3 regions of the Blautia sp. NSJ-175 genome follow, and region 2 is predicted to be linked to each of the others. Evidence: riboswitches for the same ligand, from Rfam matches in the RefSeq annotation. Region 2 holds a riboswitch; each other region holds the start of a gene.
What was found. Region 2 has a riboswitch for thiamine pyrophosphate ahead of thiM (hydroxyethylthiazole kinase). Riboswitches for the same ligand answer to the same signal wherever they lie in the genome.

Region 1 (9,983 bases), 230 kb from region 2:
AAATATAATCAAACCGCTGCTCCAAAAGCTCCTGGTTCTCCGCCCGTCCGCCTTCCACCACACACACAAACTCCGGCGGAAATGCCTGGCGGATCATCTTCGCGATCACAGCCGATACATGCCCCGAGTAAGCAGAAGGTTTCAAAATGCAGCAGTTCCCGGCAGCAATGGCCCCGATCAGAGGATCCAGACAGAGCATAAAAGGATAATTCCACGGTGCCATGACCAGTACCACACCATAAGGCTCATGCGTCACAAAACTCCTTGCCGGAAACTGTGCCAGTGGTGTGTGGACAGTCTTATCCTTCATCCACGATCTCAGGTGTCTCTTCACAAAAGACAGCTCACTTAAAACCATCCCCACCTCTGTCATATAAGACTCAAAAGAAGACTTATGCAGATCCTGATACAGCGCATGCCGGATTTCCCCTTCATGCTTCTTTATACTCTTCTCCAGCCGTTCAAGTGCCCGGAGTCTGAAAGCCAAAGTCAGGGTACATCCCTTATCGAAAAATTTTCTCTGACACTGCACCAGTTTATCTATTTCCATATTCATTCCTCTTTTCTGCACTTTTTCCTTATTGTAATACATTTTTTCGAAAAGAACAAGGTATGCCGGCGTTACAGCCTTTCGGTTTCATAGCAGCAAAAGTAACGGTTCAGCTTGTCTTTACTGTTACGGAACATTAAGGAATGCCTATAATTTTAAGATGTTAAATTGAAATAATAGGTAAAGCAGAAAGAAAATTTAGCCAGGAACTTAAGAGATACCTATAATTTTAAAATCTTGGACTGAAATATAGGTAAAGCAGGGAGAAAAATTGGTCAGAAACTTAAGAAATACCTATAATTTTAAAATCTTGGATTGAAATATAGGTAAAGCAGGAAGAAAAATTGGTCAGGAACTTAAGAAATACCTATAATTTTAAAATCTCGGATTGAAATATAGGTAAAGCAGGAAGAAAAATTGGTCAGGAACTTAAGAAATACCTATAATTTTAAAATCTCGGATTGAAATATAGGTAAAGCAGGAAGAAAAATTGGTCAGAAACTTAAGAAATACCTATAATTTTAAAATCCCGGATTGAAATATAGGTAAAGCAGGAAGAAAAATTGGTCAGAAACTTAAGAAATACCTATAATTTTAAAATCCCGGATTGAAATATAGGTAAAGCAGGAAGAGAATCTGATCAGAATCTCCAGAAATACCTATAATTCTAAGATATTGGAACAGAATAGCAGGTAATCTTTCATAAGCCAAGCCAGGCTCACTGGAAATGTCGGGACTTTCTGGATTTTTTGCACTTTCTCAAATGGCACGGAAAAATCGTGTAGGAAAAGAAGGTGGTCTTTCTTATATTTTACCAGCCAGTTGAATAGGATTTTTTCTTTTGCAGCAGAAGAGGCCGAAAAAAGACACAATATCCCATCATACCTTTTTTCGGCCACACCCATCTGCATTACATTTCTATGCCACTTCAACCGGCATTCATTTAAACACTTTCGCCGGCACGCAGTCCTCAATTTTCTGCCCCGATTCTATCAGCCTTCCACGATCAAATACTGACCGTTCGGAAGCACAAAAACCTCACTTGCCTCCTCGATCTCGTCCAGTGACATTCCATCCACATCCATCCCGTTTTCCTCAAAATAATCCCGGACTTCCTCAATAGAGTCCACTACAACTGCCATGCAGTCCTCCAGGAAGGCTTCCGCCTCCTCCACAGTCTCCGCCACCGGCTCGGCAAAAAGCTGCCCCTGATTCTGTAAAAATGTGAGTAAGCATTCATCGCTGAATTCGTTCATTCTGCATATCCTCCTTTAATAATTATTTTATTTAAAACGGTTTCCACCCGTTTTGTTTCTGCTCTGCACGCCTTTTTCACTGCATCCTTCGCGTCGCCTGCCGCATAACTGTACTTTACCTTTGACAGCATCTCCAGGTCGTTATAGTTGTCGCCAAAGGCTGCGCACTCCTCCGGCTTTATCTGCAGGCTCTGCTGCAGAATCTGCATGGCGTTTCCTTTATCCGCGCCTTTCGGCATCATATCCAGCCAGGCGAATCCGGAGGTGACAACTGTGGCCCGCTCCCCGAATTTTTCTTTCCAGTAGGGGTAGATATTCTCCACGCCCGCCTCCTCATACACCGATATCTTCAGGTATGGCTCCTCTATACGAAAAATATCATCCATCAGAGTCACATCATTTTTCACAAAATTGGCAATATGGTCATAAAAAGAGGGCTTCTTTGGCTGGATGTAGCATGTACTCTCACCGGAGACCAGTGCCTCCGCGCTTTCCTTCTCCAGTATGCTTTCCAGTATCTCATCTCCTAATGTCCTGTCAAACACATCTTTATGTAGGACTCTGCCCTGATAGACCACAAGTGCGCCATTTTCACAAATATATGCAATATCATCCTTCACAGGCTCAAACAGTCTTCGCAGATTGGGGTACTGCCTGCCGCTGGCTGCCGCAAATAAAATGCCCATTTCGGATAATTTTTTGATCATCGCAACCGCTTCCCGGGAGATTTCCCTTGTTCCCTGCAGAAGCGTCCCGTCCAAATCACTGGCAATGAGTTTCAGCATGGTTTCTCTCCTTTGCAAATGCCAGTACCTCGTCCGGTCTGTCCACTATTTTTTTCGCCTCATGCTCCTCAAGCTCTCTTCTCGGGCGAAATCCCCATGTAACGCCTACGGTAAACATACCCGCTGCCTTTCCGGTATCCATATCCGTGTTGGTATCCCCCAGATACAGACATTCCTCCGGAGTGACGCCAAGCCTGTCTGCAATGGCCAGCGCCCCCACAGGCGAAGGCTTTCTCGGCACTTGGGCGGTCTGGCCCTGCACTTCATCGAACAGCCCCTCTCCGAAAATCTTCTTCACAACATCCACTGCTGCGTGATGAGGCTTATTGGAAAATACAGCGATCCGTATTCCCTCCTCCTTCAGTCCCCGAAGCAGTTCCGGAATACCCTCAAAGGGCTTTACATGGTAAAAGGGGTCCTCCTCGAACCATTTCCTGTAAAGCACTCTCGCCTCCTCATAATCCACCTTGTCAGTGCCTTTGGAAGCTTTTAAGATCCGTTTTACCAGTTCATCGGCTCCGTCCCCTGCATAATAATTATACTCCTGAATCGGCTGTTCGGGAAGCCCATAATGGCGAAGAAGCCTGTTTCCCACAACACCGATGGATTCCACTGTGTCCGCGATCGTTCCGTCCAAATCAAATATACATGCCCGAATCATGAATGCCACTCCTTTATGTCTATTCCCATCTGTTTTAATTCCTGATAGAGCCTTGCCAGGGGAAGTCCGACCACATTGCTGTAATCACCATCTATCTTCTCCACAAAGACTGCGGATTTTCCCTGAATCCCATAGGCGCCCGCCTTGTCCATAGGCTCCCCGGTCCTCACATAGGCGTCAATCTCCTCCCCGGTCATGGGATAAAAGACGACCTCTGTCTTCTCATAAAAGCTCTTCTGCGTTACCGTGCCGCGCTGCCGTAACAGAAGGGTCACGCCTGTGTATACCTGATGGGTATTGCCCTGGAGACGTAAAAGCATATCCCGGGCCATGGCTGCGTCCGCCGGTTTTCCCAGAATGGAATCCTGAAATGCCACCACAGTGTCTGCTCCGATCACCAGCACATCCCCGGATGTCCTCTCAAAAACTTCACTTCCCTTACAGCGGGACAGTTCCTGTACTACTTCCCGGGGAACACTGGACGTCATAATTTCCTCCGCATTGCTCGGGCAGACTTCAAAGACAGCCCCAATCTGCTCCAGCAGTTCCCTGCGTCTGGGAGAAGCACTGGCTAATATTATTTTTCTCATTTATGCTCCCTGCCTCCTATTCATGCTTTTTTAAGTATAGCGTCTCTCACTCTTCCATGCAATATAATTTTTTGCCAAATTTTTCATCTGTGTTTTACAAAATCTGATATTATTTTACCAGAATCCCGTTGGAATATTCAGCCGGATATTTCCCGTCCCGCGCAGGAACTTATGTTCCCTTGGAAAAACAGAAAATATGGGATATAATAAACACCAGGTAACCCCTCAATAAAGAATAAAGGAGTGCTCTATGAAAATACTTTTTACTGATCTGGACGGCACACTGCTCAACGACGAAAAACAGATTCCGGAAGAAAATTCCATTGCTGTAAAGCGTACTCTTCAGAACGGAAATGCTGTGGTGCTCTGCACGGGCCGCTCCTATTTTTCCGCCAAAAAGTTTGTGGACAGACTTGGACTGAACCGGGAAGGATGCTATGCCATTCTCTACAACGGAGGCATGATTTACGACTGCTGCAGCGGGGAGATTCTCTATCAGAACACCATGCCTCTGTCCTATGTAAAATACATTTTTGACCAGGCCGCCCGCTTTGACCTCTACTGCCAGACCTATGAGGGGGATTATGTGGTCACCCCTGAGGACCGGCCGGAAGCGGCTCAGTACCACTGGTCTTCCCAGATGGAGGTACGGGTGGACCCGGACCTTCTGGAGCATCTGAAGGAGGAGCCTGTGAAGGTGCTGACCTCCTGTCTGGACGACAGAAAAAAGCATGAGGCATACCGTGACGCTATGCTTCCGTGGGCCAAAGGAAAGGTTTCCATCTTCTTCTCCAGTGAATATTATCTGGAACATGTGATGGAGGGTGTTTCAAAAGGCGCTGCCATCCGCTGGCTCTGCCGGTATCTGCATGTGCCCATAGAGCAGACCATAGGCGCAGGGGACGCGGAAAACGACCTGTCCATGCTGGATGCCGCAGGCTTTGCCGTGTGCATGAAAAACGGCACCCCGGAGGCAAAAAAACACGCGGATTATATTACCCGGCGTGACAACAACCAGGGCGGTGTGGCGGAAATCATTGAAAAATTCATGTAAAACAACACTTTTTAGCAAATTTCATGTAAAATTTATGAATTAGGTCTTCCAATATTCTGTTAAAAAGTATTATAATGGTAATACTAAAAATAGTCATTTGAAAGGAAAGGGATTAATATGGGTAGCTTTGGAAAAAAATTATTGGGGTTCAGTGTAATCGGTGCGGCTGCCGGTGCAGCTTTTTATTATTTGAAAAAACAAAAAGAAGAAGATCCTGATCTGGAAGAAGATTTCGCCGACTTTCAGGACAATGTAAAAGAAACGGCTGCATCTGCCAAAAATGTGGCAAGCAAGCTCAAAGAAAAAGTGGAAAAAACGGTTGAGGAAACGGTAAATAAAGTAAAAGAACACACAGATGATATTCTGGATGATCTGGATGATGAGGACATCTTCGAGGATGACGACATGGATCTGGATGATATCAAAGAGGATGTCAAAGAGGCGGCCAAGGATGTTAAGGAAGATTTAGAAGACGCTGCCGGAACTGCCAAGGAATGCGCTGCGGAAACAGCCGAAAACGTGAAGGAAGCCGTGGAAAAAAGTGTGGAACAGGTATCTGAGGACCTGAAGGCAAGAATGGAAAACGCAAAAAAAGCCATGGAGAACACCACCGCTGAATCTTCAGACAAAACAGAATAATATACAGAACCCGGGGCGGCTGTACAAGCCGTATCCCGGGTCTTTTTTTATATCCTTTATGACTCCTGGCTGCCATTCAGCTTCTCCAGTATCTGCCTTTTATAACTCAGAAATTCATCTGTCAGATTGAAATCACTGCGCCTTGGGCGCGGTTCCTGTATGCATATCTCCTCTGTGATCCGTCCCGGTTTTCCTGTGAGCAGATAAATCCTGTCCGACAATAAAATAGCCTCATCCATGTCATGAGTGATAAAGATCGTGGACAGATGGATCTGCTCCATCACCTGCAGATACCACCTGTGCATGGCACTCTTGGTCAATGTATCAAGAGCTGAAAAGGGCTCATCCAAAAGGGCCAGTTTCCGTGAAAACAGGTACGTCCTTAAAAGGGCAGCCCTCTGGCGCATCCCCCCTGAGAGCTGGGCCGGATACTTTTTCTGGGTCCCTTCCAGTCCGAATTCCTGAAAATAAGGCTGTACTTTTTCCCTAGCAGCCTTTTTCTTCTCCCCTTTTATGAGAAGGGGAAGAGCCACATTGTCCTCTATGGTGCGGTACGGGAGAAGCATGTCCTTCTGCAGCATATAGCTGACATTTCCGGGACAACCTGTGATCTCCCGGCCATCCAGATATACATGCCCGGTCTCCGGCTTTTCCAGACCGGATATCACATTGAAAAGTGTTGTCTTGCCGCCGCCGCTGACACCTAAAAGGCTGACCAGCTCCTGGTCATGGAGTTCTATGCTGATATCCTCCAGGATCTTCACTCCGTCAAAGGATTTGCTCACATTTGAAACCTTTAATTCCGCCATATCTCCTCCTCCGAAAACTGCCTTTATTCCGGCAGATAGTCATTGGAAAATCCGGCATTTTCCGGAAGCTCTGCCTCTGACAAACCGTTTTCATTCAGCCAGCCGTAAAAGGCATTCCATCTGGCAGGGTCAATATATCCCCACTGCTTTACATCCGCTTTATACTGGTCCTTTAAATACTCCTGACTGGCTTTTACCAGTTCCTCATCCAGCTCCGGGGAAGCTTCCAGAAGAATAGATGCTGCTTCGTCCGGGTCTGCAATGGCATCCTCATAACCCTGCTTCAAAGCCCGGAGAAAAGCCTTTGCCGTATCTGGCTTCTCTTCCAGAAAATCATTGTTTGCTATCACAACCGGTGTATAGTAATCAAATACAGGATTGATATCCTTAAAGGCAAAGTAATCCGTCTCCAGATCTGCTACCTCTGTGGCAACTCCTGCCCACGCATAGAAAATCCAGATGGCATCCACGGATTTTGATTTCAGCGCGGAGACCTCGTCTGTGACCGTACTTGGGATCAGTTCCACTTTAGAGAAATCCCCGCCGTCTTTTTCCACCACATTCTGCATCATGGCTTTCTCAATGGGGGCATCCCAGGTGGCGTATTTCTTTCCTTCCAGACCTTTGGGGCGCTCCATCCCCTCCCCTTTTCTGGAGATAATGCCGGATGTATTGTGCTGGATCAGGGCTGCTACCGCTGTATTTGGCAGTGCGTTGTCACCTGCCACACCCGGTGCCATGCTGTCCTGGAAAGAGACACCAAACTGGGCTTTTCCCGATGCCACAAGAGCGTCCGCGCCGTCCTCCGGTGGCTGTACGATCTCTACATCCAGTCCCTCCTTCTCAAAATATCCCTTCTCTTTCGCCACGTAAAGACCTGTATGGTTTGTATTGGGGGTCCAGTCCAGCACGAAAGTGATCTTCTCCAAATCTTCGGAACCGCTGTCCTTCTTCCCGCTGTCTTCGCTGCTGCCGCACGCCGCCACAGATGTGAGCATACAGGCTGTCAGGACAGCCGCCAGAATCTTCTTTTTCATCCTCCATTGTCCTCTCTGTTCTGTCTTATTTTGCCCGTTCCCAGGGCATGCTTTTTTTCTGCAGAATATCCACCAGCTTCATGAGAAGAAGGCTGATAATGGATATGAGAAAAATAACTGCAAACATTTTGTCAAAGGCAAACGCCTTTTTCACACGTGTCATATACACACCGAGGCCGGAAAAACCGCCCAGCCACTCAGAGATAACCGCTCCCACCACGGAGTAGGAGGCAGATATGCGCAGGCTTGCATAAAACCGGCCCATGGCCCCCGGCATCTTGATATATCGGAAGATCTGAAGCCTGCCGGCCCCCATGCTTCGTAAAAGGTTCATCATATCCTTGTCTGCGGAGCGGAATCCTTCCAAAAGCCCAATGGTGATAGGGAAAAAGGTCACGATCACGATCAGAATGACCTTTGGCAGCATCTCATATCCGAACCACAGCACCAAAAGAGGCGCGATGGCTACGGTAGGCACGGTCTGTGTAATAACGATCAGCGGATAAAACGCCTTGTAAAGCTTGTCAAAGCGGTCCATAAGAACTGCCATGACAAACCCGAAAACCACACCGCAGAAAAGCCCTGCAGCCGCCTCCAAAAGCGTCACCCTGGAATTCTCCATGAGCAGGGGAAATTCACTGATAAACGCCCTCACCACCTGTACCGGCGAGGGCAGCATATATCCCGGGACCAGGCCTGCCATGGAGACAGCCTGCCAGATGACCAGAATGGCGGCCAGGGCTGCAGATGCCCACAGCTTACTGGTGGTGCTTTGTAACTTTTTTCTCAATGGTCAGCACATCTCCTTCTGGCTTATAGGACACTTTGATATAGGCCGCAACAGAAGGTGCGCCTGCACGGACAGCGATGTGCTGGCATTCTTTTACAATATCCATAAGTTCATCATAGTCACCCTCAATGGCTGTCTCAAAAGGCCCTACATAATAGTTCAGCCCCGTACTCTTAATATAGTCAATGACCTCATCGACTATACGGATCAGTTCCTCGTCATTTGCTGCCTCCGGCAGTGTCTGGATTGCTACGCTTGCGTTCATTTTCTTTTCCTCCTTAGAAATTTATCATCGTTTTCTGCCGGGGAATCTGTGCAAAAGAAAAAGCCCCCGACAGGTTTTACCCGAACAGGAGCTGTTTTTCAGAACAAATGCGCACCGGTCTATGGTGCCTCTCTTATGCTCCCTACGCCGGCATTACCCGGATCAGGTTAAGGGTGAAAAACGATTACGGTTTTACTCTCAGCCGGACTTCTCTCCAGCTCCCCTGTTGTCTTCTCAAGTTTACTTCATTGTAAATTGATTGTCAAGTCAATCTCATATATCTTTATCGCCGTACAGCGCAATTTCCTCTTTCTGTCTCTCATCATACTCCCTGCACACGATCTCTACGTCCGCCCCCTCACAGAGCTCTACGCAGAGTTCCTTGATGGTATTCCAGGTATTAAACGGGAGCGTGAAATCCTGATTGGGAATCTGGCCTCCGGATGCCAGACAGGATACAAACTTCTCAGCCTGGGGCAGCGTGGTGGCCTCATTTCCGCGTGCTGAGGATACCTTCCCCAGCTCCCCTGCAAATGCATTGAGCGTATCTGTGGTACACAGGTTTTCCAGGATTGCAAGTGCCTCGCCAAGATGCTCTGTATTGGGATTGACAGCCAGCCTCTGGTCCGCACCCACAACACAGACGGGGCCTTCCTTCAGCACCGGCAGCGCGGTCATCTCGGCTGCAAACGGGTAGTCCCTGGCAAACGCTGCCGCGCGGCAGAGAGAACTGATAAACGCGCATTTTCCCTCAGCGAAAAAGGCGGCCTCCTCGTCACTGCCCGGCAGTGTCTCCAAGGAGCGTTCCACATCCAGATATTCCCTGTCGATCATGGTCTGCAGAAAAGCAAAGCCGTCCCGCATATAGGTACTGACAGGCGTTTCCCCCTTTGCAAGAGCGGCAGTAAGCGCCTCACTCTCAGGATTCTGATACAGCGGCCCCAGTCCCGCACACATGGCAGGAACACTCAGTCCAAAATCCTTATTGGCCCCGTAGGGAAGGATGCCGTTCTGCTTTAATACATCACAGACATTCCAGAACTCGTCCAGTGTCTCCGGAATCTCCAGCTGATACTGATGGAGCATATCCACATTCCAGATCAGGCCAAAACCGGTATAGGACAGAGGGACAGAAAACACCTTCCCCTTATATGTACTCTGCCGGAGGGCATCCTCAGAAAGGCTGCTGATACAGTCAAGACCGGATAAATCATAGATAAAACCTTTCTGGTCAAACTCCAGCACATCCTCCGCCGGTATGATATACAGGTCATCCGCCTGTCCGCTTTCCATGCGCTTCAGCAGAAGTTCCCGGTAAGAAAGCCCTTCCTCTGCATAGAAATCCGCGAAATCACTGTACAGGATAATATTGCCCTTTGTTTTTGGATTGATCACATCAGAACAGCACTTATTTATAATCTCTGATATGTTTTCCCCCTGGGTAAAGAGGGTGATCACAACATCCGGCTCATTTTTATCAATGTATACTTCCGGCTCTTCCTTCTCTCCGGAACAGCCGCTGCATAAAAGCATACATGCAAGTGCCG
Region 2 (9,983 bases):
TTTAGGAGCCGGTCTAACTTCCCAAGGTACTTTGAACTGCCGCCTCGGAAGGTAACACCGGAGGTGTCCAGGCAGGTGTGGATACCCTGTGCCTTTGCCTTTTCAAACAGCTCTGTCAGGAAGGAAAGCTGCAGAAGCGGCTCTCCCCCTGTGGCGGTAAGACCGCCCGTGGAATAGAAGGCACGGTTCCGGTTCACGGAGGCTATGATCTCCTCTGTGTCCATGAGCCGGCCCTCCCCGGGGTTCCAGGTATCAGGATTGTGGCAGTACAGACAGCGCATGGGACAGCCCTGGAAAAATACCACATAGCGGACTCCCGGGCCGTCCACGGTTCCGAAGCTTTCCAGAGAGTGGATATATCCTTTCATGTGGACACCTGCCTTTCCTTTATATATTCTGATGGAAGGTTCTGGAGATCACTTCATCCTGCTGTTCTTTGGTCAGCTTGATAAAGTTTACAGCATAACCGGATACACGGATGGTGAGCTGCGGATACTTTTCCGGGTGTTTCTGTGCGTCCAGAAGTGTGTCCCTGTTGAATACATTTACGTTCAGGTGATGCCCGCCTTTTGCCGCATATCCATCCAAAAGTGCCACCAGATTTTTCTCTGCATTTCCGTTTTTGCCCAGGGCATCCGGTACGATGGAGAAGGTATTGGAGATACCGTCCTGGGCATCCATGAACGGCATTTTGGCAACCGTGGCCATGGATGCGACCGCGCCGTTGGTATCACGTCCGTGCATGGGATTGGCACCCGGGGCGAAGGCTTCTCCGGCTTTTCTGCCGTCCGGGGTGGAGCCGGTGTTTTTGCCGTAGGACACATTGGAGGTGATCGTCAGGATGGATGTGGTGGGGACACCTCCGCGGTACGTATGGTTGCCTTTGATATACTGCATAAAGGTATGAAGCACCTCCTGGGCGATCTCATCTGCCCGGTCATCATCGTTTCCGTATTTGGGGAAATCTCCTTCAATCTCAAAATCAACAGCGATTCCCTGTTCGTTGCGGACCGGCTTTACTCTGGCATACTTAATGGCGGAGAGAGAGTCCGCCACAACGGAAAATCCGGCGATTCCGGTGGCGAACCAGCGGCGTACTTCCTTGTCATGGAGCGCCATCTGCAGGCGTTCATAGCTGTATTTGTCATGCATGTAATGGATGATGTTCAGAGCGTTCACATAGACACCTGCCAGCCATTTCATCATGTCTCTGTATTTTTCCATCACCTCGTCATAATCCAGATATTCAGATGTGACAGGGCGGAATTTTGGGCCTACCTGCTGTCCGGAAACCTCATCTACACCGCCGTTGATGGCATAGAGCAGACATTTTGCCAGGTTGGCACGGGCACCGAAGAACTGCATCTCTTTGCCGATGCGCATGGAGGATACACAGCAGGCAATGCCGTAGTCATCCCCGTGTACCGGGCGCATGATATCATCATTTTCATACTGGATGGCAGAGTGACGGATGGAGATTTCGGCGCAGTATTCCTTGAAGCTTTCCGGAAGCCCGGAGGACCACAAAACAGTCAGGTTCGGTTCCGGAGCAGCACCCAGGTTGTCCAGGGTATGAAGGTAACGGAAGGACATTTTTGTCACCAGAGGACGGCCGTCCAGTCCCATGCCGCCGATGGATTCTGTCACCCAGGTAGGGTCTCCCGCGAAGATCTGGTTATAGTCAGGGGTGCGGGCAAAGCAGACAAGGCGGAGCTTCATGATAAACTGGTCAATGATCTCCTGAATCTGGGATTCCGTGAAGGTCCCTTCTCTTAAATCCCTCTCTGCGTAGATATCCAGGAACGTGGAAGTGCGGCCAAGGCTCATGGCTGCCCCGTTCTGTTCCTTCACGGCTGCCAGGTAGGCAAAGTAAAGTGCCTGTGTGGCCTCCAGAATATTCTCAGCGGGTTTGGAAATGTCGCAGCCGTAAATGCGGGCCAGTTCCTTTAACATTTTCAGCGCGCGGATCTGTTCGGAGAGTTCTTCGCGCTCACGGATAACATCGGAATACATAATGCTGCGTGTGGTGGCTTTTTCTTCCTCTTTCTCTTCGATCAGGCGGTCCACACCGTAGAGGGCAGCCCTTCTGTAGTCGCCGATGATACGCCCTCTGCCGTAGGCATCCGGTAGTCCGGTGATAATATGATTGGAACGGCAGGCACGCATTTCAGGGGTGTAGGCATCAAACACACCGGCATTGTGCGTCTTTCTGTGAGTGGTGAAATACTCCACAACCTCAGGGTCCACACGGTAGCCATTGTCCTCGCAGGCTTTGACTGCCATACGGATACCGCCGTATGGCTGCATGGAGCGTTTCAGTGGCTTGTCTGTCTGCAGGCCCACGATCTTTTCCTTGTCTTTATCCAGGTATCCGGGGCCATGGGAAGTGATGGTGGAGACGGTTTTGGTGTCCATATCCAGAACCCCGCCCTTTTCCCGCTCCTCTTTCATAAGGGCAAGAACCTGCTGCCACAGGTCTTTGGTGTCCTCTGTGGCCTCTTTAAGGAACTTTCCGTCTCCCTTATATGGTGTATAATTCTGCTGGATAAAGTCCCGCACATTGATCTCTTTTTCCCAGGCACCGCCTGTAAAGCTTTTCCATTCTGTTCTCATAAAGTATTTACCTCCTGCTGTAATCATGAATCAAAGCTGACAAAAATATGTGCAGCAGCCTCGAAGAAAAAGGTTACCAGATATTCCCAAATTGTATATTGTATACAAAATGTAACCTATGCTATATAAATAGCACAGCCAATAGCCTGTTGTCAATCTGGATTAAAAAAGTACTGAATAAAATACAAAGAGAGAAGGCAAAGAAGGTTTTTTGTAGTTGAAAGCGTGAAAGTATAATGATAAACTAGAACCATAAAAAGGAGGCATTACACATATGTTATTTATAGAGTATCCAAAATGCAGCACCTGCCAGAAGGCAAAGAAATGGCTTATAGAGAAGGGGATAGAGTTTGAGGACCGCCATATTATAGAAGAGAATCCCACCAGGGAGGAGCTGGAGACCTGGTATCACGCAAGCGGTCTGCCCCTGAAACGTTTTTTTAATACCAGCGGTATGAAATACAAGGAGCTGAAACTGAAAGATAAGCTGCCGGAAATGAGCGAGGAGCAGCAGCTTGACCTGCTTGCCACGGATGGTATGCTGGTGAAGCGTCCGGTGCTGGTGGGAGAATCTTTTGTTGTCACGGGGTTTAAGGAAAAAGAGTGGATGGAAAAGCTCGGTCTGTAAAAAAGAGGTGCGGAAATGGCAATTGAAAAAGTAAAGGAGTATTTCAGAGGTTTTGGCATGGAGGAGCGGATCATGGAATTTTCCCAGTCCTCAGCTACCGTGGAGCTGGCGGCAAAGGCTGCCGGATGCGAACCGGAACGCATTGCCAAAACCCTGTCCTTTTTGGTTGACGGCAGGACGGTCCTTGTGGTGATGGCAGGGGACGCCAGGGTGGACAACAAAAAGTTCAAGGATTATTTTCATACAAAGGCCAAAATGCTTTCTCCCGATGAGGTGGAAACAAGGACAGGACATGCAGTGGGCGGAGTATGCCCCTTCGGGATTCCGGCTGATGTACAGGTGTTTTTAGATATTTCCCTGAAGAGATTTAAGACAGTATTTCCGGCCTGCGGAAGTGCCAGCAGCGCCATAGAGCTGACGCCGGGCGAGTTGGAAAAATACGCCGGCAGCCGGGAATGGATCGATGTATGCCGGGGATGGCAGCCGGAAAAGCCGTTTGTGCCGGAAAAGCCGTTTGTGCCGGAAAAGCCGTCTGAGTCAGAAACGCCGTCAGTGCCGGAAATGCCATCTGTGCCTGATACGCCGTCAGTGCCGGAACCGTCAAAAAAGTATCTGTCCCGTATGCCGGGGGGCTTTTTTATCTATGAGGCTGATGGCGACGAGAAGATCACCTATGTCAATGAGAACGTATTAAAACTTTTCCGGTGCAGGGATATGGAGGCTTTCCAGGCGCTTACAGGCGGTTCCTTCCGGGGAATGGTGCATCCCGGGGATCTGGAACGGGTGGAGAGCGAGATCATGGCGCAGATCGCGTCAGACACATACGATTATGTGGAATACAGAATCTGCTGCCAGGACGGAACGGTTTTGTGGGTGGAGGACTACGGACGCCTGGTGGAGGAGGAGAACGGAAAGTATTACTTTTACGTCTTTCTCGTGGATGCTACAGAAAAAATCAGGCTGCGGAAGCTGGTGAACCGCAGGGATCATCTGCAGAGGGTACTCACCACGCTGGCAAATGATGTGGATTTTGACATACACTGCAAAGACTGTACCATTGATGTCTATGGCTGCTTTGAGCAGCGCTTCGGAAGACCGCCCAGGAAGAAGGATTTCATTCCTTTTATGTGTGAAAACTGTGAGAAAAAGGGAGAGGTGAAGCTCTTTGTGCACAGTTATCCCATGGAGGAACAGAGCTTTGACAAGGAAGAGCAGGATGTGGTCATGGTGGACGGGGAAGGCAATAACCTGTGGACCAGATGCCAGATCGCACATTTTAAGGGGAAGGACGGCGGCTTTGACAGAAAAATCGGCAGAATGCTGGACACCCATGAGCAGACCATGCGGGAGATTTACTATCGACAGGGAGCGGAAAAGGACTGTCTGACCGGTATTTACAACCGCAGGTCAGGGGAGCGGCTTATCAAACGGCGGCTGAAAAGTATGGAACAGACCACCTCCTGTATGATGATCATGCTGGATGTGGACGGATTTAAAATGCTTAATGACACCTACGGGCATCCCTTTGGCGACAACATTCTTCTGCAGGTAGCCTGTGCCCTGCAGTCCACTTTCCGGAAAAATGATATCTGTGCCCGTATCGGCGGAGATGAATTTATGGTATTTTTGGAGGATGTCAGGGATAAGGGCGTCTGTCTGAAACGGCTGCAGCAGCTTGTCACATACACGCTGCAGGACGAGAGCGTGGAGCAGTACAATGTGACTCTGTCCGCAGGTGTATCTTACCAGACCGGCAGTAAGCTTTCCTATGAGGAGATGTACCGGCGTGCCGATGAGGCCTTGTATGAGGCAAAGCGGGCAGGAAAACGCTCCTTCAGGGTATACAGTGAAAATGACGCTTGACAGGGCGTACTGCATAATATAGAATGAAATCTGCAGAGTATTCTGCTTAAAGAATGAAAAAGAAAAGAGGGATAGGATGATTCAGTAGTTTATGATTCGGAGCATGGAAGACAGAGCATTACCTGCACAGCAGGTCTGTTTTCGTTGCCGGAGAGTAGACTGACTGGAGAATGGTATCCCTATGATGATATCTTCAGCGAACCCGATATGGGTGCGCGTATTTAAGAGTCTGTTTTTCCGGTGGAGAAGCAGGCTCTTTTTATATCAGGAAAGAAGGTATGCATAATGCTGCAGATTAAGAATCTGACTGTTACACATAAAAAAGATATGAGAACCCTGGTGGAGGATTTTTCTTTTGTACTGAACAAGGGGGACAGGGCAGTCATGATCGGTGAGGAGGGAAACGGAAAATCCACCCTTTTAAAGCTTATCTATGACCCGGCTCTGGTGGACTCCTACGCAGAGTATACAGGGGAGATTGTCAAAAACCACATAAAGGCAGGGTATCTGCCCCAGGAGCTGGAAGAGCGGAATCGGGAGAAAAGCATCTGGGAGTTTTTCACGGAAGAATCAGACTTTTATAATATGTCCCCCAAAGAGCTGTCAAAGATAAGCAGGGAGCTTGGAATACCGGCGGATATTTACTATTCCCAGCAGAAGATGGGAGAGCTCTCCGGCGGAGAGAAAATCAAGCTGCAGATGGCGGGAATCCTCATGGGAAATCCCCATATCCTTCTGCTGGATGAGCCGTCCAATGACATTGATATCAGGACTTTGGAGTGGATGGAACAGTTTATGAACAGCAGTCATATTCCCATCCTCTATATCTCCCATGATGAGACATTGATCGAGCGCACAGCCAATGTCATCATTCATCTGGAGCAGATCAACAGAAAGACAAAGCCCAGGTACACGGTGGCAAAGATGGACTACAAAACGTATATGGAAAACAGGGCAAGAGGGCTCGCCAATCAGGAACGCATCGCAAGAAAAGAGCGGGAGGAAGCTGAAAAACAGGAGGAACGGTTCCGCAGGATCCAGCAGAAAGTGGAGAGTGATCAGAGAAATATCAGCCGGCAGAATCCTCACGGAGGCAAGCTTTTGAAAAAGAAAATGCATGCGGTAAAAGCCATGGAACGCCGGTATCAGAGGGAGGCGGAGGACAGGACGGAGATACCCGAGACAGAGGATGCCATTTTTATCCGTTTTCAAAAGGGCACCTCCATTCCAAACGGTAAGACAGTGCTGGAGTATTCTCTCGACAGACTCGCGGTTGGAGACAGGCTGCTCTCAACACAGATTCATCTGACTGTAAAAGGACCGGAAAAAATCTGCATTACCGGGGCAAACGGTACGGGAAAGACAACACTTCTTAAAAAAATTGCTGCAACCATGGAGGGGCGTACCGATATCCGGGCCGCTTATATGCCGCAGAACTATGAGGAAAAAATGGACGGCAGCAGGACTCCGCCGGAATTTCTTGAGAAGACGGGTGACAAAGAAGAAATCAGCAGGATACGCACCTATCTGGGCAGTATGAAATACACGGCGGATGAGATGGACCACTGCATCTCCCAGCTTTCCGGCGGACAAAAGGCAAAGCTGTTCTTTCTGAAAATGAGCCTGGACGGCAGCAATGTGCTCCTTCTGGATGAGCCGACCAGAAACTTTTCACCGCTCTCCGGGCCGGTCATCCGAAAACTGCTGGCTGATTTTGAGGGGGCAGTCATCAGTATCTCCCATGACAGGAAATATATGGAGGAGGTGTGCGATACCATCTATGAACTCACAGGCAGAGGGCTGGAGAAGAAATGAGGATAGACAGGGAGTATTTGACAGATACAGGCAGGTGTGGTATTCTTATAGTCAGTTAATTCATCAGGGGAGCCTGTAGCGGCAGGCTGAGAGGAAGTAATCAACTTCGACCCTTTAACCTGATATGGGTAATGCCAGCGTAGGGAGAGAAGGACGATTCCGGGAGACGTGTTGGCGTCTCCCTTTTTGTGTTCGGCGGCCCTGTCAGGATGCAGAGAGGAGAACAGAAATGCTGGGAGAAATACTGGAAAATGTCAGAGAAAGAACGCCTCTGATTCAGAACATCACCAATTATGTAACTGCAAATGACTGCGCCAATATTACGTTGGCCTGCGGCGCTTCCCCGACGATGTCGGACGGGGAGGAGGAAGCAGAGGAGATGGGGCGTCTCTGCGACGGCTTAAATATCAATATGGGAACTCTCCATCCGCGCTCTGTAAAAGCCATGCTTCTGGCCGGAAAAAGTGCTGCGGGTTTTGGCCGCCCCATTGTGCTTGACCCTGTGGGAGCCGGCGCATCCACATACCGCCGGGAGACAGCAGAAGAGCTGCTCAGAGAGATTCCATTTACTGCCATCCGGGGAAATATATCTGAGATCAAGACCATTTCCGGAGGCAGAAACAGCTCCAAAGGTGTGGATGCCGACGCAGCGGATGCTGTGACAGAGGAGAATCTGGAAAAGACCATAGCGCTGGCCAGAGACTTTTCAGGAAGGACAGGAGCTGTGATCGCCATAAGCGGCGCAGTGGATATTGTGACAGATACAAAAAACACATACATAATCAGAAACGGGCATCCCGTCATGGCAAAGATCACTGGCTGCGGATGTATGTTAAGCTCCCTCACCGCAGCCTATCTGGCTGCCAATCCTGACAGAAAGCTGGAGGCCGTGGCTGCTGCTGTCATCACCATGGGCCTGTGCGGGGAGAAGGCATATGAGAAAATGGCAGAGGAGAACAGCGGCAACGCAGGCTGCAGGAATCACCTGATCGATGAAGTATATAAACTGACCGGCCGGGAGCTGGAGAGAGGAGCAAAATATGAATTGCGTTGAGAAGAGAGAGTTGGTGAGGCGTGCCCTGCTTTTGTATGCCATTACGGACCGGTCCTGGGTGGGGGAAATGACACTTTACGAACAGGTTAAGGCGTCCCTGGACGGAGGTATCACGCTTCTGCAGCTCAGGGAAAAGGATATGCCGGATGATGAGTTCCTGCGCGAGGCAAAGGACATGAAGGCGCTGGCGGCCAGCTACCGCGTGCCCTTTATTATCAATGACAATGTGGGTATTGCGCTGGCTGTGGACGCGGACGGGGTACATGTGGGACAAAGCGATATGGAGGCGGGAAGCGCCAGGGAAAAACTGGGCCCTGACAAGATCATAGGCGTCTCTGCAAGAACCGTGGAGCAGGCTTTGCAGGCTGAAAAAATGGGCGCGGATTATCTGGGAGTCGGCGCGGTATTTTCTACCTCTACAAAAGAGGATGCAGATGTGATATCCCGGGAAACACTGCAGGAAATCTGCCGGGCTGTATCCATTCCCGTTGTGGCTATCGGAGGGATCAAGAAAGAGAATCTGATGCAGCTTGCCGGAAGCGGTGCCGCCGGAGTGTCTGTCATATCCGGTATCTACGGACAGCCGGATATCAGAAAAGCCTGTGAGGAGCTGCTGGCTCTGGCGAAGGAGATGACAGAAAAATGAGAGAAATAAAAGGGGCTGTCTTCGATGCGGACGGTACGCTGTTCGACTCTATGGGGCTGTGGGACCGGGCAGGGGAAATCTATCTGAGGCGGAAAGGAATCAGACCCGGGGAGGATACGAAGGAGCAGCTGGAGACCATGACCATGGAGGAATCCGCAGAGTATTTCCGCAGCAGTTACGGGATCCGCCTGGAACGCGATGAGATCATTGACGAATTCAACAGGATGATATATGACTGTTATGAAAAAGTGATTCGGATAAAACCGGGCGTTCTGCAGGTACTGGAGGATTTAAAGAGCCGTAATGTCAGAATGTGCATTGCCACATCTACGGACAGACCTCTGATCGAGGCAGCTCTTAAAAATAATGGGATTGATGGATATTTTACCGGCCTTCTCACCTGTACAGAGGCCGGAGCAGGCAAAAGAAATCCGCGCATTTATGAGCTGGCGATGGGGATTTTAGGTACAAAAAAAGAAGAAACTCTGGTGTTTGAAGATGCATATTTTGCCGCAGAGACAGCAAAAAAATCCGGGTTTACAGTGGCAGTTATACGCGATTTTTATTCGGAAAAGGACAGAGAAAAACTGTTGAAACTGGCAGATATTTATCTTGAAAGCTGGGAAGAATGGGGGAAAAACAGATGAAAAAGGTATTGACGATCGCCGGTTCGGACTGCAGCGGAGGAGCCGGGATACAGGCGGATATTAAGACAATAACCGTTCACAAAATGTACGCCATGAGTGTGATCACAGCTCTCACGGCACAGAATACAACAGGCGTATACGGCATCCGGGAAACAGATGCGGAGTTTGTGGCAAAACAGATGGACTGTGTTTTTACGGATATTCGTCCGGATGCAGTAAAAATCGGTATGATACCCAATGAAAAGATTATTCGTGTGATTGCAGAAAAGCTGAGAACATACCAGGTACAGGATGTAGTTTTAGACCCGGTCATGATTTCCACAAGCGGCAGCAGACTCATGTCCAAAGATGCGCAGGAAGCTCTGAAAGAAGAGCTTTTTCCTCTGGCAGCAGTGGTGACACCAAATCTTATGGAGGCGGAGGCACTCTGCGGATTTTCTGTCAGTACACCGTGTGAGATGGAGCGGGCAGCAGAAAAAATAGCGTGTTACGGTTCCGGCGCTGTCCTTTTAAAAGGCGGACATCTGGCAGATGGAGCTGATGACCTGCTGTATGAGAAAGGAAAATACATCTGGTTCTCTTCAAAGAGGATAGAAAATCCAAATACACACGGAACAGGATGTACACTTTCCTCGGCTATTGCCTGCAATCTTGCCGCCGGATACGCCCTGGAAAGAGCAATTAAGAACGCAAAAAATTATCTGACCGGTGCGCTGC
Region 3 (9,983 bases), on a different contig from region 2:
TTTTACCTCCATTGTGTTCCACCCTGACTTTATTTCCAGTAAAAATCAGGATGCCATCCAGGCCGGACAGTTAAATCCGTTCTTTGAGAACAGCTTTGTGTCCTCCTATGTTATATACGGCACGGATTTGAAATGTGAGGCTGTTCAGCATCTCCTCGGGGAACTCACAGCAGCCTATCACGCCTCCCATCCCTATCGGGAACTGCTGATCAAGGGATACCTTTACCAGATTTTATTTCATCTTCTGATAAAAGAAGAAAAGCACAATATAAAATCCACATCCGACTATATAAATGAGGAGCGGAAAAAGAAGATTCTAAGATACATTGATGAAAATTACCAGAACCCCTTAAACCTTGATTCCCTTGCCAAATCCGTCTCCCTGAGCAGGGAACAGTTCTGCCGCTTTTTCAAAAAATCTTTCCGCTCCACCCCTGTCTCTTACCTGAACCGCTACCGCATTAACCGTTCCATGTCGCTGTTAAGGGAGACCGGTCTTCCCGTCATAGATATTGCTCTTGCTGTAGGATTTGACAGCAGCAACTACTTTGCCGTATCTTTCCGAAAGGCAACGGGAATGACGCCCAGTCAGTTTAGAAATATGACATGATTTTAATATACCCTGACATCATAATAGATGTTTTTTCCCCGGGATAATCTTATAATACTGGAAAATGAACGTCAGCCGTGATTGTCCGGCCAGAGCGCTACACAACTTATTTATCTACAGGAGGAAAATTATGTCATTCTTTACCCAAAGCGAAAATTATATTGAATACCACAATGCCGGCGAAACCCTCCGCATTATGGCATGGGGCGCAAACAGCCTGAGAGTTGTTTCCGTACCCTCCGGTCCCCTGGACCTTTCAAGCAGTGCCCTGAAAGAACAGGAACCGTCACACACACAGATTCAGGCAGACGAGGAAACTGCCACGATCACAAACGGCAAAATCTCCGCTCTCATTGACACAAGAGGCTGGAACAGCGCGGCGGTTGTCACCTTCTTTAACGACAAAAAGGAAATACTTCTCAAAGAGATGGACGGCGGCGGCGCCCTGATCCGCAGGGCCCGTAAATTTTCCCCTTATATCGGCGGCGATTACCGTCTGAAGGTCAGCTTTGAGGCCAACAAGGACGAAAAAATATACGGCATGGGCCAGTATCAGCAGGACATCCTGGATCTGAAAGGCTGCAATATTGAACTGGCCCACAGAAACTCCCAGGCATCCATCCCCTTCTATGTATCCAGCAAAGGCTACGGCTTCTTCTGGCACAATCCCGCCATCGGCAGCGTCTCCTTCGGCAAAAATGTAACAGAGTGGCGGGCTGACAGCACCAAAAAAATGGACTACTGGATCACAGCAGGCGACACTCCCGCTCAGATCGAATCTCAGTACAGCCAGGTGACGGGGCGCGCTCCCATGATGCCGGAATGCGGACTGGGCTTCTGGCAGTGCAAACTGCGCTACCATAACCAGGAACAGGTATTGTCTGTTGCCAGAGAATATCACCGCCGGGGCATTCCTGTGGATGTGTTTGTGGTTGACTATTATCACTGGCCGCGGTGCGGAGACTACCGTTTTGATGAGCATTTCTTCCCGGACCCCAAGGCCATGGCGGAAGAACTGCGCTCTTACGGAATGGAACTTATGGTATCCGTGTGGCCCCAGATCGACTGGCGCAGTGAGAACTTCAAGGAGATGCGCCAGAAGGGTCTTCTCGTCCAGACAGAACACGGCCTGAACGTCCAGATGGATTTCCAGGGCAACAATGTATTCTATGATGCCACCAACCCTGAGGCCAGAGAATATGTCTGGGAGAAATGCAGAAAGAATTACAGGGAAAACGGAGTCAAACTCTTCTGGCTGGATGAAGCGGAACCGGAATATACCACCTATGATTACGAAAACTACCGTTACTATGCCGGAAGCGTCATGCAGCAGGGAAACATTTACCCCAGAGAATACGCCCGCGGCTTCTATGAAGGCCAGAAAGCAGCCGGCCAGGAGGACGTTCTGAACCTGGTGCGCTGTGCCTGGGCAGGAAGCCAGCAGTACGGTGCCCTGATCTGGTCCGGTGATATCCACTCCACCTATCAGGATTTCCGCAACCAGATCGTGGCCGGCCTGCAGATGGGGCTCTCCGGAATCCCCTGGTGGACCACAGATATCGGCGGCTTCCACGGCGGCAACATTTATGACAAAGACTTCCAGGAACTGCTGATCCGCTGGTTCCAGTTCGGCGCCTTCTGCCCTGTTATGCGCCTTCACGGCAACCGCCTCCCGCGCACACCGCTCTACAAAGCAGACGGAGAGGAGACTGAGGGAACCGGCGCAGACAATGAGATCTGGAGTTATGGGGAAGAAAATTACCAGATCATGAAGAAATTCATTGAGATCCGTGAAATGATGCGGGATTATACCAGAAGCCTTATGGCTGAGGCACACGAGACAGGCGCTCCGGTTATGCGTACCATGTTCTATGAATTCCCGGAGGATTTAAACACCTGGGAACTGGATACCCAGTACATGTACGGCCCGGACATTCTGGCAGCTCCTATTGTGGAACCCCACGCCTTCAGGCGGAAGGTCTATCTGCCTGAGGGCAGCACCTGGACCAATGCCCATACGGGTGAAATTCTGGAAGGCGGACAGTGGATCGAAGCGGAAGCTTCCATGGATACCCTTCCTGTATTTCTGCGGGATGGCAGACAGGAATATCTGATCAAAAATATATAATATAAAATTCAGTGTTGACAATTTTCTCCAGCCGCTATATGATTATGGCAGGAAAAATACCTGAAAACAATTGAATACGCAAGGGGAGCTGACGCGTCGGCTGAGAGGAAATACGAACGGATTTCGACCCTGAGAACCTGATACGGATAATGCCGGCGTAGGAAGCGAACCAGAAGTTTATGTAATATTTGGTGCACCCCATCAGGGGTGCATTTTTTTCACCTCTTCTATCTCCTTCCGGGCATTTCCGTGTCACACAGAAAGGAGATTTACATGCAGTACACAACACAGATGGACGCTGCCAGAAAAGGCATTATCACAAAAGAGATGGAATCGGCAGCCAAAAAAGAACAGATGGATGTCAGAGAACTCATGACTCTTATGGCCAAAGGCCAGGTCATCATTCCCTGCAACAAAAAACACACCTCTCTGGAGCCAAACGCCATTGGTTCCATGCTCAGAACGAAGATCAATGTAAATCTGGGCATTTCCAGGGACTGCAAAGACATGGACATGGAAATTGAAAAAGTCAACAACGCGGTAAAAATGGGTGCTGAATCTATTATGGATCTGAGCTCCTACGGGGATACCCGCACCTTCCGCAGACGCTTGACAAAAGAATGTCCTGCCATCATCGGAACCGTCCCCATCTATGACGCTGTAGTCTACTATCACAAACCCCTGAAAGAGATCACTTCCCGCCAGTGGCTTGACATTGTCCGCATGCACGCCGAGGACGGGGTGGACTTCATGACCATCCACTGCGGCATCAACAAAGAGACTGCCGGAAAATTCAAACGAAACAAACGTCTGACCAATATCGTTTCCCGCGGGGGCTCCATCATCTTTGCCTGGATGGAAATGACAGGCCAGGAAAACCCCTTCTACGAACATTATGATGAGATTCTGGATATCTGCCGGGAATACGACATTACCATGAGCCTTGGAGACGCCTGCCGCCCCGGATGCATTCAGGATGCCTCTGATATTTCCCAGATCGAGGAGCTGATCACTCTGGGTGAGCTGACAAAACGCGCCTGGGAAAAGGATGTACAGGTTATGGTGGAAGGCCCCGGACACATGCCCCTTGACCAGATTGAGGCCAATATGAAGATTCAGCAGACACTCTGTCAGGGTGCCCCCTTCTATGTGCTGGGTCCCCTGGTGACAGACATTGCCCCCGGATACGACCACATTACCGCTGCCATCGGCGGTGCCATTGCAGCCACCTACGGCGCTTCCTTCCTGTGCTATGTGACCCCGGCGGAACACCTGCGTCTGCCCAATCTGGAGGACGTAAAGGAAGGTATTATAGCTTCCCGCATCGCAGCACATGCCGCAGATATTGCTAAAGGTGTAAAAGGCGCTGCCGACTGGGACAATAAAATGAGTACAGCCCGCAAGAAACTGGACTGGGAAGAAATGTTCCGTCTCTGTCTGGACCCGGAAAAAGCCGGGCGCTACCGGGCAGAGGCAAAGCCTGAAAAGGAGGACACCTGCAGCATGTGCGGTAATTTCTGCGCAGTCAGGAACATGAACCGTATCCTGGAAGGTGAGATTGTCAGCATCTATGACGAATGATAAAAGCAGCACTGCAAATACGAAGACCTGTTAAGCAGTCACACAGCACATACATAAAGAGGTATATCAAATGATAACAATCAACGGAAATGCCATTCAGCTTACTGCCCCCTGTACAGTGGAAACCCTCCTAGTGGAACGGGGTTATTCCCTGCAGCGCATCGCTGTGGAGAGAAACGGTGATATTCTTTCCAAAAACCGTTACGCTGACACCATCGTTCAGGATGGAGATACCTATGAGATTGTCAGCTTTGTAGGAGGCGGCTGATTTGGAAGAAAGACATACGATCCTGTCCAAAGACGAAATCGAGGAAGTTCTTATAGAACGCCATACCCTCCCCATACACCGGAAACTCCGGAATGCCGGTGCCGCCATTGCCGGCCTCGGCGGTCTGGGCTCCCATGTGGCTGTAATGCTGGCGCGTACCGGCATCGGAAGCCTTCACCTGATCGATTTTGACCGGGTGGAGCCCAGCAATTTGAACCGGCAGATTTACAGGATGAAGCATTTAGGCAGGTATAAAACAGAAGCGCTGAAAGAAGAGATCTCAGAGATCAACCCTTACATCTCAGTCCGCACCGACACAGTTAAGGTAACAGATAACAATATAGACCGCCTGTTTAGGGATGACAAGATCATCTGTGAAGCATTTGACCGGGCAGAAAATAAGGCCATGCTGGTCAACTATCTTCTGGAACACCGTCCGGATACTTTCATTGTATCCGGTTCGGGCATGGCCGGCTATGGGAGCAGCAACTCCATACATACAGAAAAGAGGATGAAAAACCTGTATCTCTGCGGGGACGGCACCAGTGACATTGCCTCCGGCATAAGCCTGACAGCTCCCAGAGTCACTCTCTGTGCAGCACATCAGGCCAATATGATACTGCGGCTCATTCTAGGAGAAAAAGACGTATAGAAAAGAGGAAAAAGACATGATAAAAGATGACAAACTTATATTGGGAGGACACGAATTTCACTCCCGTTTTATTCTGGGTTCCGGCAAATACAATCCGGAACTGATCCACGCTGCCGTTAAAAATGCCGGGGCTGAAATCATTACTCTGGCTGTACGCAGAGCCAACAGCGGCACTGCCAGTATACTGGAACATATACCGGACGGCATAACACTCCTTCCCAACACCTCCGGGGCCAGAACTGCGGATGAAGCAGTAAGGATCGCCCGCCTGGCCAGGGAACTGGGCTGCGGGGATTTTGTTAAAGTTGAGGTCATCCGAGACTCCAAATACCTGCTGCCGGACAATCAGGAAACCATCCGCGCCACAGAGATGCTGGCAAAAGAGGGCTTTATTGTCATGCCTTACATGTACCCTGATCTAAACGCCGCCAGAGACCTGGAACATGCCGGAGCTGCGTGTATCATGCCGTTAGGTGCCCCCATTGGTACCAACAAGGGATTGTGCACAAGGGAATTCATCAAAATCCTTATCGAGGAAATTGACCTTCCCATTATTGTAGACGCAGGAATCGGCCGCCCTTCCCAGGCTTGTGAAGCCATGGAAATGGGCGCTGCCGCAGTCATGGCAAATACAGCCATTGCCACTTCCGGCGACATACCCGCCATGGCGGAAGCCTTTAAAAAAGCCATTGAAGCAGGACGTACCGCATACCTGTCGGGCCTTGGGCGCGTTGTAAACGGCAGAGCCAGCGCCTCCTCTCCGCTCACCGGATTTCTGGAACAATAAGGAGGTGGAAAAATGACTGCATCAAGAACAAATCATATGGAATATATGGAGGGTATGGAAGCTCTGGATTCTGATGTTATGGATAAAGTGATAAGTGCCATGGACAGCTATGACTATCACCGTTATACAGAAGCACACGTACTGGCTGCACTGTCCCATGACACACGGACACCGGAGGATTTCGCAGCGCTTCTGTCTCCCGCCGCGGAACCTTTCCTGGAAGAGATGGCACAGGCTGCGCGGGCTGAAACCAGGAAACACTTCGGAAACTGTGTAAATCTCTTTACGCCGCTTTATATCTCCAATTACTGTGAAAACCACTGCATTTACTGTGGTTTCAACTGCCATAACCATATCCGCAGGGCAAGGCTTACCGCGGAGGAAATCGAGTTGGAAATGGCTGCGATCGCCAAAACAGGACTGGAAGAAATTCTTATACTGGTCGGCGAGAGCCGTGCAAAAAGTGATGTCAGGTATCTGGGGGAGGCGTGCAGGATCGCCAGAAAATACTTTAAAATGGTGGGACTGGAAGTCTATCCTATGAACAGTGAGGAGTATGCCTATCTCCATAAATGCGGAGCTGATTATGTGACAGTATTTCAGGAGACTTATAATTCCCATAAGTATGAGACGCTGCATCTGGCCGGGCATAAAAGAATCTTCCCTTATCGGTTTCACGCGCAGGAGCGGGCATTGAAAGGCGGAATGAGAGGAGTTGCTTTTGGGGCGCTTCTGGGGCTGGATGATTTCAGAAAGGATGCATTTGCTACAGGGATGCACGCCTGGTATCTGCAGCGGAAATATCCGCAGGCTGAGATTGCGTTTTCCTGCCCGCGTCTCAGGCCGATCATTAATAATGATAAGATCAATCCTAAGGATGTGCATGAACCGCAGCTTCTTCAGGTGATCATGGCTTACAGACTCTTTATGCCGTTTGCCGGAATCACGATTTCTACCAGGGAACGGGCTGAGTTCCGGGATCATGTGGTCACGATCGCAGCGACTAAGATTTCTGCAGGGGTAAGTACCGGAGTCGGCAGTCATGTGGAGGAGCTGGAGGATAAGGGGGATGACCAGTTTGAGATTTCAGATGACAGAGGTGTTGAGGAGGTCTGCAGGGCTGTCAGAGACGGGGGAATGCAGGTGGTCATGAATGATTATGTATTCGTATAACAGCGAGGTGTAGTATAGCGGGCAGGGTGGATATCCCTTTGTATGCTTGCTGTCATCACGGAAACTAAATAAAAGCGGAGGAAAACTGCCATATGGGAGCTGGCTTTATTCCACACAAATTGGCAGAGGTGGTATTATGGGTAAAATGAGCAATGGGGTAAGGTTTGATAAGATGCTGGTGATTACCAATCGGCTGCTTTGTGATGGGGATTTTCTGGAGCGGATCGAGACGGTGGCTGCTAAAAAGCCAAAAGGAATTGTGTTGAGGGAAAAAGATTTGGGAGCCGGGGAATATAGAGAACTGGCTATGAAGGTGCTTAAGATATGCAGGCGATATGATGTTGACTGTATTCTGCATTCCCGGGCAGAGGCGGCAAGGGAGCTTGGCTGTCCTCGTATCCACCTGCCTTTTTCAAGGTTTTGCGGGGATAATATCTGTGTAAAGTCCGGCGAAAGTGAACGTCTATCAGGTTCTGATGAGAGGAGCAGGCTGCTTATGGATTTTGATCTGATCGGTGTTTCTGTTCATTCGGTGGAGGAGGCCATTTTTGCTGAGAAGATGGGGGCCGGTTATGTAACGGCAGGGCATATTTTCCTGACGGACTGCAAAAAGGGACTTGCCGCCAGAGGGCTGCCTTTTCTGAAAAACGTCTGTGAATCGGTTGGGATTCCTGTGTATGCCATTGGCGGTATTACACCGGATCATGTGGATGACGTGCTGGGAGCAGGGGCGGCAGGTTTTTGTGTTATGTCAGGAATCATGCGGGATTCGGTGTGGGGCGTATAGATAAGAGCAGGTATTGGCCCCATCACAAAGCGATTTTTAATGGGCGAATACCGTAACGATTCAGCCGGCTGAATCGTTACAATTTTCTTTCAGGAACCTTCTCACATTTCCTCCCAGAATCTTTTCTGTCTGGCTGTATGTAAAGCCGTGTTTTTCCATTTGCTCTGCCAGAAGCTGTACCTGGCTGCAGTCAGAGATCTCGGGGAGTTCCAGGATGCCGTCGTAATCGCTGCCCAGACCCAGGCAGTCACTTCCGCCGACGTTCAGAATATAGGACGCCATTTGTACGATCTCTTCCACTGTTGTGCCGGCTTCTCCGGGTTTCCAGTTGGGACGCATGAAGGAGACTGCGTAGTTCAGGCCCATCACACCGCCCCGGTCAGCCAGGGTGCGTATCATATCGTCTGTGAGATTTCTGGCGGAACCTTTTACCAGGCCTCTTGCATTGGAATGACTGGCCAGGAAAGGGCGGGTGGAATGTTCCGCCACATCCCAAAAGCCGCCGTCAGACAGATGGGATACATCCACCAGAATATGCAGGTGTTCCAGCTCCTCCAGAAACTCCAGGCCCTTTTTCTTCAGTCCCCGGTCATCACCCCAGCTCCAGGTCTTCTGCGTAAGAGGGTCCCCCATACAGTTGGGAAAGCCAAAATCGTTCTCATAGTTCCAGGTAAGGGTTGCCATTCTGACACCCTGTCGGTGAAACCATCTGAGGGAATCCAGAGAGTTCTGGAATATGGCGCCCTCCTCCAGGGAGAGAAGGGCTGACATCTTACCCGCCTTTTCGTTTGCTTCCAGCTCACTGTAGGTTCTGACCTGGGAGATCAGGTCAGCATTTCGCTGCATTTCCCGCTGAAAGATTTTCAGGATATCTCCGGCAGCCGCCTCTGCGTCCGGTTCCTCCTCCCAGTTAACGTAGATGGCAAAGGTCTGCAGGGCATAGCCGCCCTTTTTCATCTTTTCCAAATCTACACTGAGGGAATTATGGCGGAGGGAAGCAGGACTGCCCTCTTTTTCCATTTGGCGGATTTTGCTGATGGTGTCGCAGTGCATATCTATAATCTGCATAATAAAACTCCGTTTCTGCCTTCTTAAATTGAGGACTTCTTTCTACCAGTATATTGATTTATTTCATGAGATATTAAGAAAGCGCGTTCCCACTGAGCGGAAACGCACCTTCCCTTAACTTATTATCATTTTTAATATAGGAACACAGCCACCCCATAAGCCGGCAGCGGATAACCAAAGGAGTAATCCCTTCCGTCACATTCCTTCTTCACAGCCTTGTAAACGGTCTGCTCCACCGGCGTATCTCCGCCGAATTTAGGGTCCTTACTGTTCAGGATCAGCTTATACTGTTTTCTCTTAGGTACCCCGACCCGGTAATCCTCTCTGGCAACCGGTGTATAATTGATGACAAACAGCAGATTATTCCTTCCGGTAGGCGACTTTCTCACAAAACTGAAAATACTTCTCGCGGCGTCATCCGCATTGATCCACTCAAACCCTTCCTGGCTGTCGTCATTTGCGTAGAGGGCCGGATACTTCTTATATAAAGCAAGCAGTTCCTTCACATAAGCCTGAAGCTGCTGATGGCACGGTTCTGCCAGCAGGAACCAGTCAAGCTCCCTGGCCTCGCTCCATTCCTGGAACTGACCGAACTCCTGTCCCATGAACAGCAGCTTCTTGCCGGGATGCCCGAACATGTAGCTGTACCCTGCCTTCAGGTTCTCGAATTTATCCTGTCCGAGACCGGGCATTTTGTTGATCATGGAGCATTTCAGATGCACGACTTCATCATGAGATAATACAAGGACGTAGTTCTCGCTGTAGGCGTAACTCATGGAGAACGTCATCTTATGGTGATTATATTTACGGAAATATGGGTCAAGCTTCATATACTCCAGGAAGTCGTGCATCCATCCCATATTCCATTTTAAGCTGAATCCCAGGCCGCCCTCCTCAGGCTTGCCGGTTACCATGGGCCATGCTGTGGA

Region 1: another riboswitch for thiamine pyrophosphate. It lies ahead of MUB35_RS11175 (thiamine-binding protein); the one in region 2 lies ahead of thiM (hydroxyethylthiazole kinase).
Region 3: another riboswitch for thiamine pyrophosphate. It lies ahead of thiC (phosphomethylpyrimidine synthase ThiC); the one in region 2 lies ahead of thiM (hydroxyethylthiazole kinase).

Annotation. Positions count from the first base shown of each region.
Region 1 covers NZ_JALIFQ010000006.1:70,443-80,425, reverse strand. The annotation lists gene MUB35_RS11225 (aldehyde dehydrogenase) at 1-550, opposite strand, end outside; gene MUB35_RS11220 (hypothetical protein) at 1,543-1,806, opposite strand; gene MUB35_RS11215 (HAD family hydrolase) at 1,803-2,591, opposite strand; gene MUB35_RS11210 (HAD family hydrolase) at 2,569-3,252, opposite strand; gene MUB35_RS11205 (Maf family protein) at 3,249-3,842, opposite strand; gene MUB35_RS11200 (Cof-type HAD-IIB family hydrolase) at 4,093-4,896, shown strand; gene MUB35_RS11195 (hypothetical protein) at 5,014-5,535, shown strand; gene MUB35_RS11190 (ABC transporter ATP-binding protein) at 5,592-6,344, opposite strand; gene MUB35_RS11185 (ABC transporter substrate-binding protein) at 6,368-7,381, opposite strand; gene MUB35_RS11180 (ABC transporter permease) at 7,407-8,171, opposite strand; gene MUB35_RS11175 (thiamine-binding protein) at 8,140-8,436, opposite strand; TPP riboswitch at 8,559-8,671, opposite strand; gene MUB35_RS11170 (ABC transporter substrate-binding protein) at 8,710-9,983, opposite strand, start outside.
Region 2 covers NZ_JALIFQ010000006.1:295,683-305,665, forward strand. The annotation lists gene pflA (pyruvate formate-lyase-activating protein) at 1-368, opposite strand, end outside; gene pflB (formate C-acetyltransferase) at 388-2,613, opposite strand; gene MUB35_RS12210 (arsenate reductase family protein) at 2,888-3,241, shown strand; partial or broken gene MUB35_RS30810 (YbaK/EbsC family protein) at 3,257-3,721, shown strand; gene MUB35_RS12220 (sensor domain-containing diguanylate cyclase) at 3,863-5,104, shown strand; gene MUB35_RS12225 (ATP-binding cassette domain-containing protein) at 5,390-6,919, shown strand; TPP riboswitch at 6,975-7,082, shown strand; gene thiM (hydroxyethylthiazole kinase) at 7,149-7,973, shown strand; gene thiE (thiamine phosphate synthase) at 7,960-8,619, shown strand; gene MUB35_RS12240 (HAD family hydrolase) at 8,616-9,266, shown strand; gene thiD (bifunctional hydroxymethylpyrimidine kinase/phosphomethylpyrimidine kinase) at 9,263-9,983, shown strand, end outside.
Region 3 covers NZ_JALIFQ010000002.1:16,268-26,250, forward strand. The annotation lists gene MUB35_RS03760 (AraC family transcriptional regulator) at 1-610, shown strand, start outside; gene MUB35_RS03765 (glycoside hydrolase family 31 protein) at 741-2,738, shown strand; TPP riboswitch at 2,810-2,918, shown strand; gene thiC (phosphomethylpyrimidine synthase ThiC) at 3,012-4,319, shown strand; gene thiS (sulfur carrier protein ThiS) at 4,390-4,587, shown strand; gene thiF (sulfur carrier protein ThiS adenylyltransferase ThiF) at 4,589-5,239, shown strand; gene MUB35_RS03785 (thiazole synthase) at 5,256-6,026, shown strand; gene thiH (2-iminoacetate synthase ThiH) at 6,039-7,199, shown strand; gene MUB35_RS03795 (thiamine phosphate synthase) at 7,336-7,986, shown strand; gene MUB35_RS03800 (dipeptidase) at 8,047-9,054, opposite strand; gene glgB (1,4-alpha-glucan branching protein GlgB) at 9,186-9,983, opposite strand, start outside.